DNA from 2 places in the Niabella sp. CPT15-335-S11 genome. Region 1 is predicted to be linked to the other one. Evidence: riboswitches for the same ligand, from Rfam matches in the RefSeq annotation. Region 1 holds a riboswitch; the other holds the start of a gene.
The links. Region 1 has a riboswitch for cobalamin ahead of AC3WS5_RS10415 (TonB-dependent receptor plug domain-containing protein). Riboswitches for the same ligand answer to the same signal wherever they lie in the genome.

Region 1 (8,108 bases):
ACGCACGTCGAAGGGCAGAAGATGAATTTCGGTAGCGTATTTTGAACGGAGCAGACTTGTCAGGTTCTCCAGCTTTTCCTTTCTGCGGGCTGATAAAATCAGGCGGTGTTGATTGGAGGCAAATTTGTGGGCACAGGCTTCTCCAAAGCCCGAGCTTGCGCCGGTTATAAATACAGTTTTTTGCAAATGCATGTCGTGTTACGTTTGAGTAAAGGTAAGGGTGGCGGGGGAAATACGTTAGCAACGGTTACCGAAGGAGTTGCCAGCGAAACCTCGCTTCGCGATTTTGCTGACCGAAACGTTATAGGGGATGATTATTACGATGACCTGAACGGGACCCCGATCTATCTATAGCCGCCCGGGCCATGGGATGGCGGCTGTTAGCTGCGGCCGGTAAATTGTGCGAAAGTGAATCTTCCTGAGCTGTAGATAAAGAAGAATGAATGAGCGTTTGAATTAAAAGTTAGGCGAGATTAGAGAATCTATCGCATGCAACCGTACCTTTATTTAGTATATGAACGTTCAGGAACAAATTAAAAACTATTTGGCTGACCAACCCGAACCCAAACGTGGCGACCTGCAGGAATTGCACCGGCTCATACTTCAGGTGTCACCGTCTGGTAAATTATCATTCTTTGACGGTAAAAACAGCGAAGGTCAAACGATTGCCAACCCTACGATCGGATATGGACTTTACACGATTAATTATGCGGATGGAACAAGCAAAGAAAATTTTCAGATCGGCCTAAGTGCAAACAAAACGGGCATCTCTGTCTATATCATGGGGATCAAAGATAAGACCTACTTAGCCCAAACGTTTGGAAAAAAACTGGGCAAGGCAACTGTTACCGGATATTGCATTAAGTTCAGAGCACTGAAGGATATAAACCCCGACATACTTGAAGCCGCCATTCGATATGGGTTTGAGGGACAAGGCAAAAATGGCTGAACACAGAACGATGCAAAGAATGGTGTGAGACGGCAAGTAGGGAAAAAAGCTCTACCTTTCTGCTTGTTAGCTAAAAAACATAACGATGGCAAAGGCCTTAATGGTAAGCAATGAAAAAGTGATCAGTAAAATTTATTTGCTGCGCGGGCAAAATGTGATGCTGGACAGTGATTTATCAGAGTTGTACGGCGTAGAAACGAGGGTTCTAAATCAGGCAGTAACCAGAAATGAGGGCCGCTTTCCTGATGATTTCATGTTCCGGCTTACGGAACAGGAATGGACCAACTTGATATCACAAAATGTGATATCAAGTTGGGGCGGTAGAAGAAAACTACCTAATGTTTTTACAGAACACGGCGTTTTAATGTTATCCAGTGTGTTGAACAGTGAGCGAGCTATAGCAGTGAATATCTTTAGATAAGGCCATCAGAAGCAGGCAGGAACTTCCATAAACAACAAAAGCCGCCAATAAGGCGGCTTTTGCGTGGTGACCTTGCCCGGAATCGAACCGGGATCATGGGTTCCGGAGACCCACGTACTATCCGTTGTACTACAAGGCCGGGGGAGGCTATGGTGCGGACTGCAACAAACCCGCTGCATTGGCCGCAAAGATTTTTACGGCAATGGCCAGCAATATTACGCCAAAAAATTTTCTTACAGCGATTAATCCGCTTTTACCTAAGAGCCTGGATATAGGACCGAGGGATTTCAGGACAATAAAAATGATGATCAGGTTCAGAAAGATGGCTAATAATATCGTTGTTTCATCGTAGTTTGCTTTTAACGACATGATGGTGGTCAACGTGCCCGAGCCCGCGATCAGCGGAAAGGCAAGCGGGACAATGGTTGTAGCTTTTTCGTCTCCTTCAGGCTTGAAAAACTCAATCCCCAGCACCATCTCAAGTCCAAGGATAAAGATTACGATCGAGCCTCCCACCGCAAAAGACTTAACGTCCAGCCCCAGCACATGCAGGATTGAATCGCCGAGGTACAGGAATAGGATCATCAGCAACCCGGAAATGGCCGTTACCCTGAGTTCTCTTATCTTGCCGCCCATCTTATTCTTGACGGACAGCAGGATGGGAATTGAGCCGATTATATCAATAATCGCGAACAACGTAAACGTAATAGTCAGTAAAGCATTCAGGTTGATCGGTTTCATGTCCTTCCCTTTTGGTTGCAAATGTATATTATTTGAAAACAAGACCGGGAAACCACCCCGTTTACCCTTCTGAGGTGATTGCCCGGTCGTGTTGTATCCAGTCGAGTTATTGGTCAGCATCACGCTGCCCAAAACGCCGCTGCCGGAGGTCAGAAGTTAAACCGGATCCCTCCCGTCCAGGTGCGGGCCAGGGTCGCGTATCCCGTGATCTCCGAATAGTTGGCATTGAACAGGTTATTGACCTGTCCGAACAACTTCAGATTATTCTTCAGGATCCCGTATTCAGCGTACAGGTCCACCAGGGTATAGGGGTCCAATGTCCGATTTTCAGCTTTGTAGGTCACCGCGTTAAACGCGATATCTTTTCTCTCGCCAAAATACCTGGCGTGCGCCGACAGGAAAAGTTGTTTGGTAGCCTGATAGCCCAAGGTCGCGCCGGCACTGTGTTTTGGTCTCCTGAACAGGTTATTGAAAGTGGTATCTGCGTTTCCGCTCTTTGTTGTAACCTCGCCGGTTACGAAGGAATAAAACAGTTTCAGGTTCAGCAGTTCTGTAAGGGCGATTCCGGTCTCGATATCAACCCCGTGATCTTTTTGATGATTGAGGTTGATATAACGGTACTTCTGGTCTGTGGTAATGACATCATCAATCCTGCGGTCAAAATAAACGACACGGCCCTGGAGCTTATCATTCAGGAGCTTCGCTGAAATTCCGGCTTCCAGGTTCCGGGATTTTTCGGGTTTCAAATCGGGGTTGGCACCAAATTGTCCATAAAGCTCGGACAAAGCGGGTGCCCGGAACGAGGTTCCATAGTTTACAAAAAGCTTCACTTTCTCATTGATGAGGTAGGAAGGGTTCAGGCTGAAAGTCGCGTTGTTCCCGTACTTGGAATGAAAGTTGAGCCTTCCGCCTGCTTCCAGGTTGAAACCGGTGCGGTTCTTCAGGAAGAGCAACAAGTAAGGGCTGGCAACCGTGGCCAGGGTATCCTTGACATCCGGTCTGGGATGCTTCATGACCAGCTTATCATACCTGAATCCGGCCAGCGCCTGGAAATATGGATTGAAGGAATAAGTGGAAATTAGCTCGGCCGTTTTTTTGTGACCGGCATAGTCAGAAGCGCCCCAGGAAAATTTGTAATGGCGTTCCACATCATCATAGGCATAGATTCCGGTAATGGAACCTCCTTTGAAATAATATACAGCCTGGCTTCCTGTGTTGATCAGCCGGGCATCATAGGGATTAGCGGCCGGCTGGAACGCGCCATCGGGAATGGAGCCCATGTACCTTGAATACCTGAAGTAGGGTTTTAGGTAGAAGTTTTCAGTCAGCTTGGCGTTGAAATCTGCGCTGAACGCGTTTTGATTATACCCGTTCCTGATAGCGGTATCGATTTGGTTAACCGCTTCGGAGATGCCCCGGGTCTCCTGGTGAACATAACCGATATTGTAGGATGATCCTTTGTAGTGCCCGCCCAGCGCGGCATTTGCACGGAATGTTTGGTGGGTGCCATAAGAAATGCCGCCCGATACACCAACGGGTTTGGCTCCCCCTTTTTTGGTGATGATATTGATGACCCCGGCTACGGCTTCGGATCCGTAGAGCGTACTTTCAGCGCCTTTCAGAATTTCGATTCTTTCGATCTGGTCAACGGGCAACATTCTCAGATCAAAAGCTCCCCCTACTCCGGTCGGATCGGTTACCGGCACGCCGTTCAGCAGGATCAGGGTGTACCCGTAGTTTGCGCCCTGCATATAAATAGCCTTATCTTTTCCAGGGTTACTGTTGGCGCCGCTCACGATAATGCCGGCCTGTTCTGAGAGCAATTGTGAGAGATCTTTCCCGCCTGCCCGGCTGATCTCTTCAGCGGTAATAATGTTGACTACTTTGCCAGTCTCAGAAGTCTTTTTCGGGAATTTCGTTGCTGTAACCGTTACTTCTTCAAGGTTAAGCAGGCTGTCGGTTTGTGCTTGTAGTGTGCCGTAAATGAGTACAGCAGCCACTACTAAAATTTTCTTTTTCATGTAAAAAGTTTTTAGTGACTGCTTCCGGTGAAATGAACATTAGAAGTAACTTAAAAGCTGCAGACTATGAAAGCTGGTTTTAAGGAAACCGCTAATACCCCACTTTTCTCCCGAAAGCTGAATATTGAATCATGATCTGGCAGGTCTTCTGGCTTGGCCCGTTTTATTTCCTTCCCTCCATATGTGATGAAAGTGGGTCTTAATAAAACTTTTCTGCGTCTCATTTAACAATGAGATCAAGTGGGCATTACAGCTACGGGGATAGCGCCGGACTCTCACCGGACTTCCCTTTTCATGGCGTTACCGCCAACCAAATCGCTGCAAATATAGGGAGTCTGGAATTAATTGCAGGGGAGTTTAGCACATATGCTTCTTATATGTAATTAATGAGCCTAAGGTCTAAAATCTAGCGTCTAACGTCCCCGCCCGTCCGCCGCGGCCGACGATTCGGGTGGATAACGTCTAGTATCTAACCGCCATTACAGCGTTTTTCCTGGAAAAGTTTTCCTGAACAAATTGTTCAGTTTGTTAATATGATCAAGAATTTCTTCCCGTCCGGTTCTATCGATGGCGGATGAGATAAAGTAAGGAGGAAGCTCTTCCCAGCCTGATCGCAGGGCTTCCAAAAATTGCTCCACATTCCGAACGGTTGCCCCAGGTTTGTTTTTGTCGGCTTTGGTAAACACAATAGTAAAAGGGACGCCCCAGGCGCCGAGCTGGTTGATGAACTCAATATCAATTTTCTGGGGTTCATGGCGACTGTCAATTAAGATAAAAAGGCTGCAGAGATTGGGTCTTTTCAGAATATAATGCTCTATCATCACCGACCAGCTTTTCCGTTCTTTTTGGGCAACTTTTGCATACCCGTAACCCGGCAGGTCGGCGATATACCATGAAGTCCTGTTTTTGCTATCGCGGTTGCTGACAGACGAAACGATTTCAAAATGGTTGATCAGTTTGGTCTTACCCGGTGTGGATGAGGTTTTGGCCAGTGCTTTTTTATGACAAAGCATATTGATCAGGGAAGATTTGCCCACATTGCTACGGCCGATGAATGCATATTCCGGCCGGTCCGGCGCGGGACACTGACTGAAATTGGCGCTGCTTTTCAGGTATGATGCGGACAAAATTTCCATAACAGCAAAAGTAGGGCGGGCATATCATAAATCCTAAAAGGTGAATCCGGTTCAACTTGGTGCAGGTAACAGGCTTTGCAGTAAAAAAGCCGATTTTGGGCTAACTTTGCCGCCATGGCTCAATTACCTCATGATGATATAATTCCCTTCCGGGAGTCGGACAAGACCAAAAAAGAACAGGTAGCAGAAATGTTTGACCGGATTGCCGGGAAATACGATTTCATGAACCGGTTGCTGTCGGCACGGATCGACATCGGATGGCGGAAGAAAGGTCTGAATACGCTAAAGGCGTCAAACCCGAAGCAGATCATTGATATCGCCACGGGTACGGCTGATCTGGCGATCATGGCCTGCAGGACGCTGGATCCCGAGCGGATCACCGGGGTGGATATATCAGCCGGGATGCTGGAAGAGGGCCGGAAAAAAATTGAGAAAGAAGGTCTCGCCCGAAAGATCGACTTAGTGAAGGGGGATTCCGAAGACCTGCCTTTTGCCGCGGATAGTTTTGATGCCGCCATGGCCGCTTTTGGCGTTCGTAATTTTGAAAACCTTGAGAAAGGTCTGGCTGAGATCTGCCGGGTGTTGCGGCCAGGGGGCAAGCTGATGATCCTGGAGTTCTCGCAGCCGCACACATTTGGATTTGCGGGGCTGTACCGGTTTTATATGGACGTGGTGGCACCTCAGTTCGCACGGATCTTCGCCAGGAATAAAGCGGCTTATCAATACCTGAATAAATCAGCCCGGGCATTTCCAGAACGGGAGGAATTTCTGGAACTATTGAAAAAAGCCGGCTTCAGCAGTACACAGTACCGGTCACTCACCATGGGGATCTGCTGTATTTACACTGGGGAGAAGAAGTGAGTCAATTACGAATTACGAATGATCAATTACGAATGACGTTGTTCAATGGCGAATTATGAATGATCATTGACGAATGAAGTAGGTCAATTACGATTGACGAATGAATCGGGAGAGTAACGAGTCTTGTATCAAAATAGGGCCTTATGACGTATAATTTAAGGCCAATATATATTTAAAATATGATATATATAGTCCCCGCCCGAACGTACCGTTCGCTACGCCCGCCCGACCGGGGCGATCGATTCGGGCGGGGGCGGGTAATATATAACGTCTAAATACTATCGTCTAATATCTCCTTTACCAATTATCATGACCCGCATCGTCTCCCTAGTCCCTTCCATCACCGAATTGCTCTACAGTCTGGGGTTGGAAGAAGAGGTCGTGGGCATTACCAAGTTTTGCGTCCACCCACAAGCGTGGTTTCGCACAAAGACGAGGATAGGAGGCACCAAGAATATCCAGACTGAAAAAATCAGCGCACTGTCTCCCGATCTGATCATCGCCAACAAAGAAGAGAACATCAGGGAACAAGTGGAACCGCTGCAACGAGATTACAACGTGATGCTGACCGACGTGAACGATTTCAGCCAGGCTTTGGACATGATCACGCAGGTTGGACGGGCCACCGGAAAAGACAGGGAAAGCGAAGCGCTGGCTGGAGAAATAAAAAAAGCATTTTCACCATTGCGGGATGGCACTGGCAAAACAGCGGCCTACCTGATCTGGAAAGAACCCTGGATGACCGTCGGCGGCGATACCTTCATCCACGCCATGATGCAATATGCCGGTTTTGAAAATATCTTTGCCGACCGCCTAAGGTATCCCGAAACCAACCTCGAAGAAATAGAAAAACTCAAGCCCGAATGGGTATTGCTTTCCAGCGAACCATTCCCGTTTAAGGAATCACATGCACGCCAACTTCAAAACGTTTTCAGTCACTCAAAAATCCTGCTGGTCGATGGCGAAATGTTTGGATGGTACGGAAGTCGCATGCTGCACGCTGCAACTTATTTTAGGGAATTGCGAAATCAACTTACCGACCCAGGCTAGTAAAAAACAATGCTCGCTTCAAACGCAATCGTTTTCCCGCCAACTGCGAAATTTCGGTTAATTTCGCACCCTTATGGAGCTTACAAAGAACTTTGAACCGGCCGCTATTGAGGCTAAATGGACCGCATATTGGAAGGAAAAACAATATTTTAAAAGTCTGCCGGATGAGCGGCAACCCTTCACGATCGTGATACCACCACCAAACGTGACCGGTGTCCTGCACATGGGCCATACCCTCAACGAGACCGTCCAGGATATCCTGATACGCCGGGCCCGTATGAGCGGATATAACGCCTGCTGGGTGCCGGGTAGCGACCATGCCTCCATCGCCACCGAAGCCAAAGTGGTGCAGATGCTGAAAGAAGAAAAAGGCATCGAAAAAAGCAGTCTGACCAGAGAAGAATTCCTCTGTTACGCATTCGAATGGAAGGAGAAATATGGTGGCATCATCTACAACCAGATCGACCGGCTGGGATGCAGTGTTGACTGGGATCGCGTGAATTTTACGATGGATGACCACTACTACAAAGCCGTCATCAGCGTATTTATCGACCTCTATAAAAAAGGCCTGATCTACCGGGGCGCCCGCATGATCAATTGGGATCCCGTAGCCAAAACTGCCCTGAGCGATGAAGAGGTGGAATACCGCGAAGTACAAAGCAAACTCTATTATGTGCGCTATAAGCTGGACGGACAGGACGGCTATATCACGGTGGCTACCACACGCCCGGAGACTATTCTGGGTGATACGGCCATCTGCGCCAATCCGGATGATGAACGATATCAACACCTGAAAGGCGCGTATGCTTTTGTACCGCTGATCAACAGGCGCGTCCCAATTATTTTTGATGAATATGTGGACAAAGATTTTGGTACCGGTGCGCTGAAAATCACACCGGCCCATGATATCAACGACTATAATATCGGGC
Region 2 (8,108 bases), on a different contig from region 1:
TACTGCAAGTAGTGCCGTTGGTTTGCGTCGGCTCTACATCTGTGGGCGACTGTTGTTTGTTGTTGAGTGTTGGAATTACCGGTTCAACTGTATTGACGGCTTGCTTTTGTACGGTAAACTGTACTGCCTGCGACGCCGCTTGTGTACGCAAATAATACATACCTGTTTTCAACCCTTTTTTCCACGCGTAAAAGTGCATAGATGTAAGTTTGGATGTTGTGGGATTATCAACAAACAAATTCAGTGATTGCGATTGACAAATATATGCGCCTCTGTCGGCCGCCATATCTATAATGTTGCGTTGCTTTATTTCCCATACGGTTTTGTACAACTCTTTTATATCGGCAGGGATTTCATCAATGTTTTGAACAGAGCCATTGGCTGCAATGATTTTGTTTTTCATATTATTGTTCCATAATCCCAGCTCAACGAGGGTTTTCAGCAAATGTTTATTTACCACGATGAACTCACCGCTTAAAACCCTTCTTGTGTAAATGTTGGAAGTGTAGGGTTCAAAACATTCGTTGTTACCAAAGATTTGCGAAGTGGAAGCCGTAGGCATGGGTGCAACCAGCAACGAATTTCTTACGCCGTATTTTTTTACTTCTTCTTTCAGCGTTGCCCAATCCCAACGCTCGCTTGGGGTTACATTCCACATATCAAACTGAAATATGCCCTTTGAAACAGGTGAGTCTGCAAAGGTTTCATAAGCACCCTGTTTTTTTGCCAGATCTTTACTGGCGGTCATGGCGGCAAAGTAGATGGTTTCAAAAATGTTTTTGTTCAGCATTTTCGCCAAATCGCTTTCAAAGGGTAAGCGCAATAAAATAAACACATCAGCAAGTCCTTGTACCCCCAGACCAATAGGGCGGTGTTTTAAATTGGAGTATCTTGCTTCGTCAACGGGATAATAATTATTGTCAATTATTTTGTTGAGATTTTTAGTGGCCTGATAAGCTACTTCGAACAATTTCTCATGGTCAAATTTTCCGTCTTTTACAAATCTTGGTAACGCAATGGAGGCAAGGTTGCAAACAGCTACTTCATCAGGACTTGTATATTCTAGTATTTCCGTACAGAGGTTGCTGCTTTTGATTGTTCCCAAATTCTGTTGATTGCTTTTTCTGTTGGCAGCATCTTTATATAACATATAGGGCGTACCCGTTTCAATTTGTGACTCCAAGATTGCAAACCATAGCTCCTGTGCTTTAACTGTTTTTATTGCCCTGCCTTCTGCCTCGTATTGTTCATATAGTTTTTCAAATGCTGAACCCCAACAGTCACTTAATCCCGGCGCTTCATTGGGGCAAAACAAGCTCCAATTACCATTTGCTTCAACGCGTTTCATAAACAAATCGCTAATCCACAAAGCATAAAACAAGTCTCTTGCACGTAATTCTTCTTTACCGTGATTTTTTCTTAAATCCAAAAACTCAAACACGTCGGCATGCCAAGTCTCTAAATAAATAGCAAAAGCGCCTTTACGTTTACCACCGCCCTGGTCAACATACCTCGCGGTATCGTTGAACACACGAAGCATAGGAATAATGCCGTTGCTCGTGCCATTTGTGCCGCCGATATAACTTCCAGTTGCGCGAATATTATGAATAGCCAAACCAATACCACCGGCGCTTTGAGAAATTCTTGCGGTTTGCTTCAGTGTATCATAAATGCCGTCAATACTGTCGTCTTTCATCGTTAAGAGAAAACAGCTACTCATTTGCGGCTTAGGTGTACCTGCGTTGAACAGTGTGGGTGTGGCATGTGTCATCCACTTTTCACTTAACAAATGATACGTTTTTATGACTTCGTCAATATCATTTTTGTGAATGCCTACTGCCACTCTCATATACATGTGTTGCGGACGTTCTGCTATCTTTTCATTAATCTTCAGCAGGTAAGATTTTTCTAAAGTCTTAAACCCAAAATAATCAAAGCCGTAATCCCTGTCATAGATGATCGTGCTGTCCAGAATATCTGCATGCTTTTGTATTATCTGCATTACATCATCTGCGACCAAAGGCATTTTTCTTCCTATTTTTTTATCGGTGTACTCGTGCAGCTTACGCATGGTTTCTGAAAAGCTTTTCACCGTGTTTTTATGTAGATTACTTACTGCTACGCGTGAAGCCAAAATTGCATAGTCGGGGTGAATCGTAGTTAAAGAAGCCGCGGTTTCGGCTGCAAGGTTGTCTAACTCTGTTGTTGGGACACCTGCATAAATACCCTCTATGGTCTTCTTTGCCACATCAATAACATTTACTAAAGGGCTTAAGCCATAGCTTAGTTTCTCAATTCTCGCCGTTACTTTATCAAACTTTATGGACTCTTGTTTTCCGCTTCTTTTTATTACGTACATGATTGAAGAATTTTATGGTTAGTAATTGGATTTTAAAAATCATCGTCAGTTGAAAATACCTGCGCGCCTTTGTTTGCCATTACACCTGCCTTTTGATAATCACCGACTCTTTTTTCAAAGAAGTTAGTTTTTCCTTGTAACGAAATCATCTCCATAAAATCAAAGGGATTTGTGCTGTTGAACATTTTTGAGCAGCCTAACTCGGTTAGCCATCTGTCTGCGACAAATTCAATGTATTGCTGCATCAGCTTCGCATTCATACCAATTAAATCAACAGGCAGTGCTTCGGTAATAAATTCTTTTTCTATGACAACAGCATCGCCGATAATAGCTTTTACTTCTTCTTCCGAAAGTTTATTGTTCAACATGCTATACAACAAACAGGCAAACTCACAATGCAAACCTTCATCACGGCTTATCAGTTCATTGCTAAAAGTAAGTCCGGGCATTAAGCCTCTTTTTTTTAGCCAAAAAATGGAACAGAAACTACCGCTGAAGAATATACCCTCAACAGCCGCAAATGCAATAAGTCTTTGAGCAAAATTTCCGTTCTCAATCCAACGCAAAGCCCACTCGGCTTTTTTCTTTACGGCGGGAACTGTATCAATGGCATGAAAGAACTTGTGTTTTTCGGCAGCATCTTTCACATAGGTATCGATCAGCAAGGCATAGGTCTCGCTGTGAATGTTTTCCATCATGATTTGAAAACCATAGAAACATCTTGCTTCAGGTAATTGCACTTCGCTCATGAAATTTACAGCGAGATTTTCATTGACTATTCCATCACTAGCGGCGAAAAATGCAAGTACATGAGAAATAAAATGACGTTCACCGTCATTTAGAGACGCCCAATCTTTCAGGTCGCTGCTAAGATCAATTTCTTCTGCCGTCCAAAAACTGGCTTCATGGCGTTTGTAGTGTTCCCAAACTTTAGGATAATTGATAGGCAGGATAACAAACCTGTCTTTGTTTTCTTTTAATAAAATTTCATTGTCATATTGCATAGTAAAATAATTTTAAAATTTTACCTGCGGACAAAAAGGTACAGTGCTGAAAGAATAAGCCGTGCAATATGCCGAAACTATCAGTACCTGCTTTTCCTCCGAAAGCGTAGTTACTAAAGATTTCTTTGGCAGGTCTTCTGACTTACTCCGTTGTTTAGGGCCTTCCCATTAATGAAAACAGTGGCATGAAGATTAAACAACTTTTTAGGAGCTTACAGCTACGGGGATAGTTCCCGACTTTCACGGGATTCCCTTTTAATGACATCCATTCTGTGATGGATTATCAACCAAATTGTATTGCAAAATAGTAAGCCTGTTTAGAATGAGGTCAGATTGTTATCCACGTTGTGTTGAAAACACAGGAAAGTCAATATTGGCTTAGGCTAAGAGGAGGAAAATACCGCTCTCGTAATTCTTAACTTGTAATTGAATATATATCTAATATCCAGTATCCCTGGCTGCCGGAAGGTTTACCCTCCTTCGGCGGGCAGGCCTGTCGTAGCTAGCGCGTAACCCCTTCTCCATCGCTATCTGAGAATATTAATCACTTTCATCGATTTCATCTGCAGTTGGTCGTTGCGCCTGATAATTACTCTGACTCTTCCGGTGGCGGATTGTAATTCCTGTTTAAGGTCCTTTAAATTTAATCCGAAACGATTGTTCACGGCGAGCACTTCATCACCTTCCATAAATCCTGCTTTTTCCGCGGGGGATCCCTTGGGGATGGATCCGATCTTAATCTTTCCATCGATCAGGTACAGCTCAATGCCCGAGTACGCATAATCAAAGGGTTCCCTGAAGTGCGTGTTGGGGATGAGGTGGATTTGCCTTTTGTTATAATTGATGATGCAGTTAAACCTTCTGAAAATATCATTCCCGATCAACCCGCCCATCAACGGGTAGGAGGTTATGTTGAAGTCGTCCCTGAATATATTGATCGGAACATTTCTGAATTTGTAAGGTCCGATCTTTAACTCCTTACAAACCGTCGTTAACATATCTACTCTTCCGCCCAGTCCCTCCCCCTGTTTGAGATATTTTTTCCGCTTGGTTTTTATGAATGCGCTGTCTTCCACAAAATCATCTGAGAATAAAACCGTAAGCCCGGCGCCAATATCAAAGAGATAATTGAAGTTCACCGGTCGCGAATCAGAGATCTCGGCGTTATGAACGGGAAGCATGCCGATGCGGGGAAGTATCAGATGGCCGCCTTTTGGATATTTCAAACTGCCGTTTGTCCAAAATGAGAGCTCATTGGTGTCGTAATTTATCCTGATTATGTAACGGCTAAACAGGGAGTAACCAATGATCCCATCTATTTTATCACCATATAGTGAAGAAAGCATGTCATAGTCAATGACATGGAAGTTCAGGCTGTCTGCCACGAGAGAACCGATGGTTAGTTTGTGATTTTTCAGGAATCCAACTTTCCTGATCCCTCCGATACCCCTGATGATCCTTTCTGGTGCAGGAACATGCAGGCCCAGTTCAGCCGCGGTGGAAGAATCGAGGGAAATGCCACCGCTGCCCGTGTCTAGGATGAAGTTGAGAGAGTCGGGATAATTATCGAAAATAGCCCGCAGCAAAATCACTCCCCCGGTCAATTGGGTAAAGCCAGCGCTGGTGATAAACCGGCTTGGGGGTTCAATAAATTCTTCCTGGCCCGCAAGCGGCTTTATCAACATTAATTGTATGAGTACCAATATAGTTAGCCTAAGGTGCATATTATCTACTCAAATTGCAAAATACCCGGTGGTAACTCTCGCCTCATCCTCAAAAGCAACCCATTCCGGGCAACCAGCGCCTGTCAGAGACTGGTTCATCCGGATCATACACAAGTTACAAAGTTTTCCTGGTAAATTCTAAAACCGCCTTTTCCCGGCGAGGGAATTCTTTTACTTACCTTTGTCTCTTCAGCAAAACGAATATGAACTTATCTGAACTTTATAAAAAGGCGTCGGGTTTTGAGTTCCTTAGTATAGAAGAGGGGGTTTACCTCTACCATCACGCTCCGTTAGGGGAGTTGATGATGGTTGCAGATGAACTTCGGAAAATACAGGTACCTCATGGGAAAGTCACCTGGCAGATCGACCGGAATGTAAATACCACCAATGTTTGTATAGCCAACTGTAAATTCTGCAATTTCTACAGGATACCCGGTCACTCCGAAGCATATATTACAGATATGCCCACCTATCGGAGAAAAATTGAGGAGACTATCAGATATGGAGGCGATCAGCTATTATTACAGGGAGGGCACCATCCTGAGCTGGGTCTCCAGTTTTACGTTGATACGTTCCGCCAGATCAAGGCGGAGTTTCCGGATATCCGGCTGCATGCCCTGGGGCCACCTGAAGTAGCCCATATCACAAAACTGGAAAAAAGCACCCACCGGGAAGTGCTGCAGGCATTGAAAGCTGCAGGTATGGATTCACTGCCGGGCGCGGGCGCCGAAATTTTGATCGATAGGGTACGGAGGCTAATCAGCAAGGGGAAATGCGGGGCCCAGGAATGGCTCGACATTATGCACGAGGCTCATGAGCTCGGGATTACAACATCAGCAACGATGATGTTCGGGCATGTGGAAACTATTGAGGAAAGATTCGAACACCTGGCAAGGATCCGGGAAGTTCAAAGCAGGAAACCCGAAGGTGCAAAAGGATTTCTGGCGTTTATCCCCTGGACTTTCCAGGATGTGGATACGCTGCTTGCGAGAATCAGGGGAGTACATAATTTAACGACACCTGCTGATTATATCCGGATGATCGCGCTTAGCCGGATCATGCTGCCAAATATTAAAAACATACAGGCGTCATGGCTCACTGTTGGCAAGCCAACGGCACAACTTTGTCTGCACAGCGGTGCCAATGATTTTGGAAGCATCATGATCGAGGAAAACGTAGTTAGCGCTGCCGGGGCTCCGCACCGCTTTACTTATCGTTCTATCCAGGAGGCGATACGCGAAGCAGGGTTTGAACCTCAGTTGCGTAACCAGGAATATGATTGGAGGACAATCCCAGAGGCAATTCAGGAGCAGGTAGTAGATTACTAAGTGCCTTTAAAATAATATAGAGATCCTCCTGAACAATTTGCAGAACTACATTGTTATCGTTTAGGATGACCGCTCCTAAGAAAATAATAATTATCGGCGGCGGATTCGCCGGCATAAATCTGGCAATGGGGTTAAAACACAAGCCAGGGATGGATGTAACCCTTGTTGACAGGAACAATTATAATTTCTTCCCCCCCCTTTTATACCAGGTAGGCACAGGATTTTTGGAACCATCTGCTATCAGTTACCCCTTCAGGAGATTTTTGAGAGATAAATCCAATATCAGGTTCCGTATGGCAGAGCTGGAAGGAATTGATCCGGCAGAAAAGAAAGTGAGATTATCCAACGGGACCCTTCCCTACGACATACTCATCCTTGCCATAGGGGCAGAGACCAATTACTTTGGGATGAAGAATGTCAAGGATGCGGCTATTCCTATGAAGACGCTTAGCGATGCGTTGGCTATGCGTAATATTTTATTGAAAAGGCTGGAACAGTCTTCTCGAGTTACGGACATTGAAGAAAAAAGAAAGCTTCTCAGTATTGTAGTCACGGGCGCTGGTCCAACGGGCGTGGAACTGTCAGGAATGTTCGCTGAAATGAGGAAGAATATCATCCGAAAGGACTATCCTGAACTTACCGGCCAGGGCCTGGGTGAAATATACCTCGTGGATGGAGCGAAAGAGCCCCTCGCAGCGATGTCTTCCGTGGCCTCCAACTATACGGGCGAGTCACTTGCCAAAATGGGCGTAAAACTGAAGATGAATGTAACAGTCCGCGATTATGACGATCATAAAGTCTGGCTTTCCGATGGTAGTTTCATTGAAACCTATAACCTGATCTGGGCCGCGGGCGTTTCGGCATCCATCATTGATGGCATTCCCCAATCGAGTTATGGCAGAGGAAAAAGACTGATCGTGGATGAATTTAATAAAGTACAGGGAACTGATAATATTTACGCGGTAGGCGATACCTGTCTGCAGACACACGATCCCGCTTATCCAAACGGGCATCCGCAGTTAGCGCAGGTTGCTATCCAGCAGGGAAAGAATCTGGCGAAAAACCTCACGCTGGAAAATCCTCAGCCGTTCTTCTATCACGACAAAGGTACTATGGCGATTATTGGCAGGAACAAGGCCGTTGCTGATCTCCCCAAACCCGAGACACATTTCCATGGATTTTTTGCCTGGTTAATCTGGTTGTTTATCCATGTCATGTCACTGCTCAATTACCGTAACCGGATGCGGACACTCTACAACTGGGTAGGCGCTTACTTCAGTAAAGATCAGTCTTTCCGGATGATCATCCGGCCGGAAGAAGAGACTTTCGCAAATCTTTCTTCCGTATCTGAAAAGAAGGAAGCTGTTTAATTTAAGCTAATCTAATATTCCGCCAAGCTATAATCCAGTCTGGTTAACGTGTGGGGTATTGCTTGTGCCATGCATTTCCGGGAATCTTTTCCTAAATTAGATTATGATTGAACGGAATCTTTTGTTGGTCGTCTCCCTTATACTGGTCATCTCCCTTTTAACCATGATGAGCTACAGGCTTAAGATCTCTTATCCCATATTTCTGGTGATGGCGGGATTGTTGATCAGCCTGGTGCCAGGAGTCCCCAATATGAGAATTAATCCGGACTTCGTATTTCTCATTTTTCTTCCCCCAATACTGTTTGCGGCTGCGTGGCAAATCC

Region 2: another riboswitch for cobalamin. It lies ahead of AC3WS5_RS02115 (ribonucleoside-diphosphate reductase small subunit); the one in region 1 lies ahead of AC3WS5_RS10415 (TonB-dependent receptor plug domain-containing protein).

What each region holds. Positions count from the first base shown of each region.
Region 1 is NZ_JBYTEI010000002.1:966,507-974,614, reverse strand. It holds partial or broken gene AC3WS5_RS10445 (SDR family NAD(P)-dependent oxidoreductase) at 1-192, opposite strand, end outside; gene AC3WS5_RS10440 (hypothetical protein) at 187-354, shown strand; gene AC3WS5_RS10435 (DUF1801 domain-containing protein) at 545-949, shown strand; gene AC3WS5_RS10430 (ORF6N domain-containing protein) at 1,035-1,370, shown strand; tRNA gene AC3WS5_RS10425 (tRNA-Arg) at 1,435-1,509, opposite strand; gene AC3WS5_RS10420 (MarC family protein) at 1,518-2,111, opposite strand; gene AC3WS5_RS10415 (TonB-dependent receptor plug domain-containing protein) at 2,261-4,132, opposite strand; cobalamin riboswitch at 4,254-4,462, opposite strand; gene yihA (ribosome biogenesis GTP-binding protein YihA/YsxC) at 4,612-5,268, opposite strand; gene ubiE (bifunctional demethylmenaquinone methyltransferase/2-methoxy-6-polyprenyl-1,4-benzoquinol methylase UbiE) at 5,383-6,129, shown strand; gene AC3WS5_RS10400 (ABC transporter substrate-binding protein) at 6,439-7,179, shown strand; gene AC3WS5_RS10395 (valine--tRNA ligase) at 7,253-8,108, shown strand, end outside.
Region 2 is NZ_JBYTEI010000001.1:510,818-518,925, reverse strand. It holds gene AC3WS5_RS02120 (ribonucleoside-diphosphate reductase subunit alpha) at 1-2,359, opposite strand, end outside; gene AC3WS5_RS02115 (ribonucleoside-diphosphate reductase small subunit) at 2,392-3,363, opposite strand; cobalamin riboswitch at 3,474-3,670, opposite strand; gene AC3WS5_RS02110 (aspartyl protease family protein) at 3,891-5,048, opposite strand; gene mqnC (cyclic dehypoxanthinyl futalosine synthase) at 5,291-6,415, shown strand; gene AC3WS5_RS02100 (NAD(P)/FAD-dependent oxidoreductase) at 6,481-7,785, shown strand; gene AC3WS5_RS02095 (Na+/H+ antiporter) at 7,889-8,108, shown strand, end outside.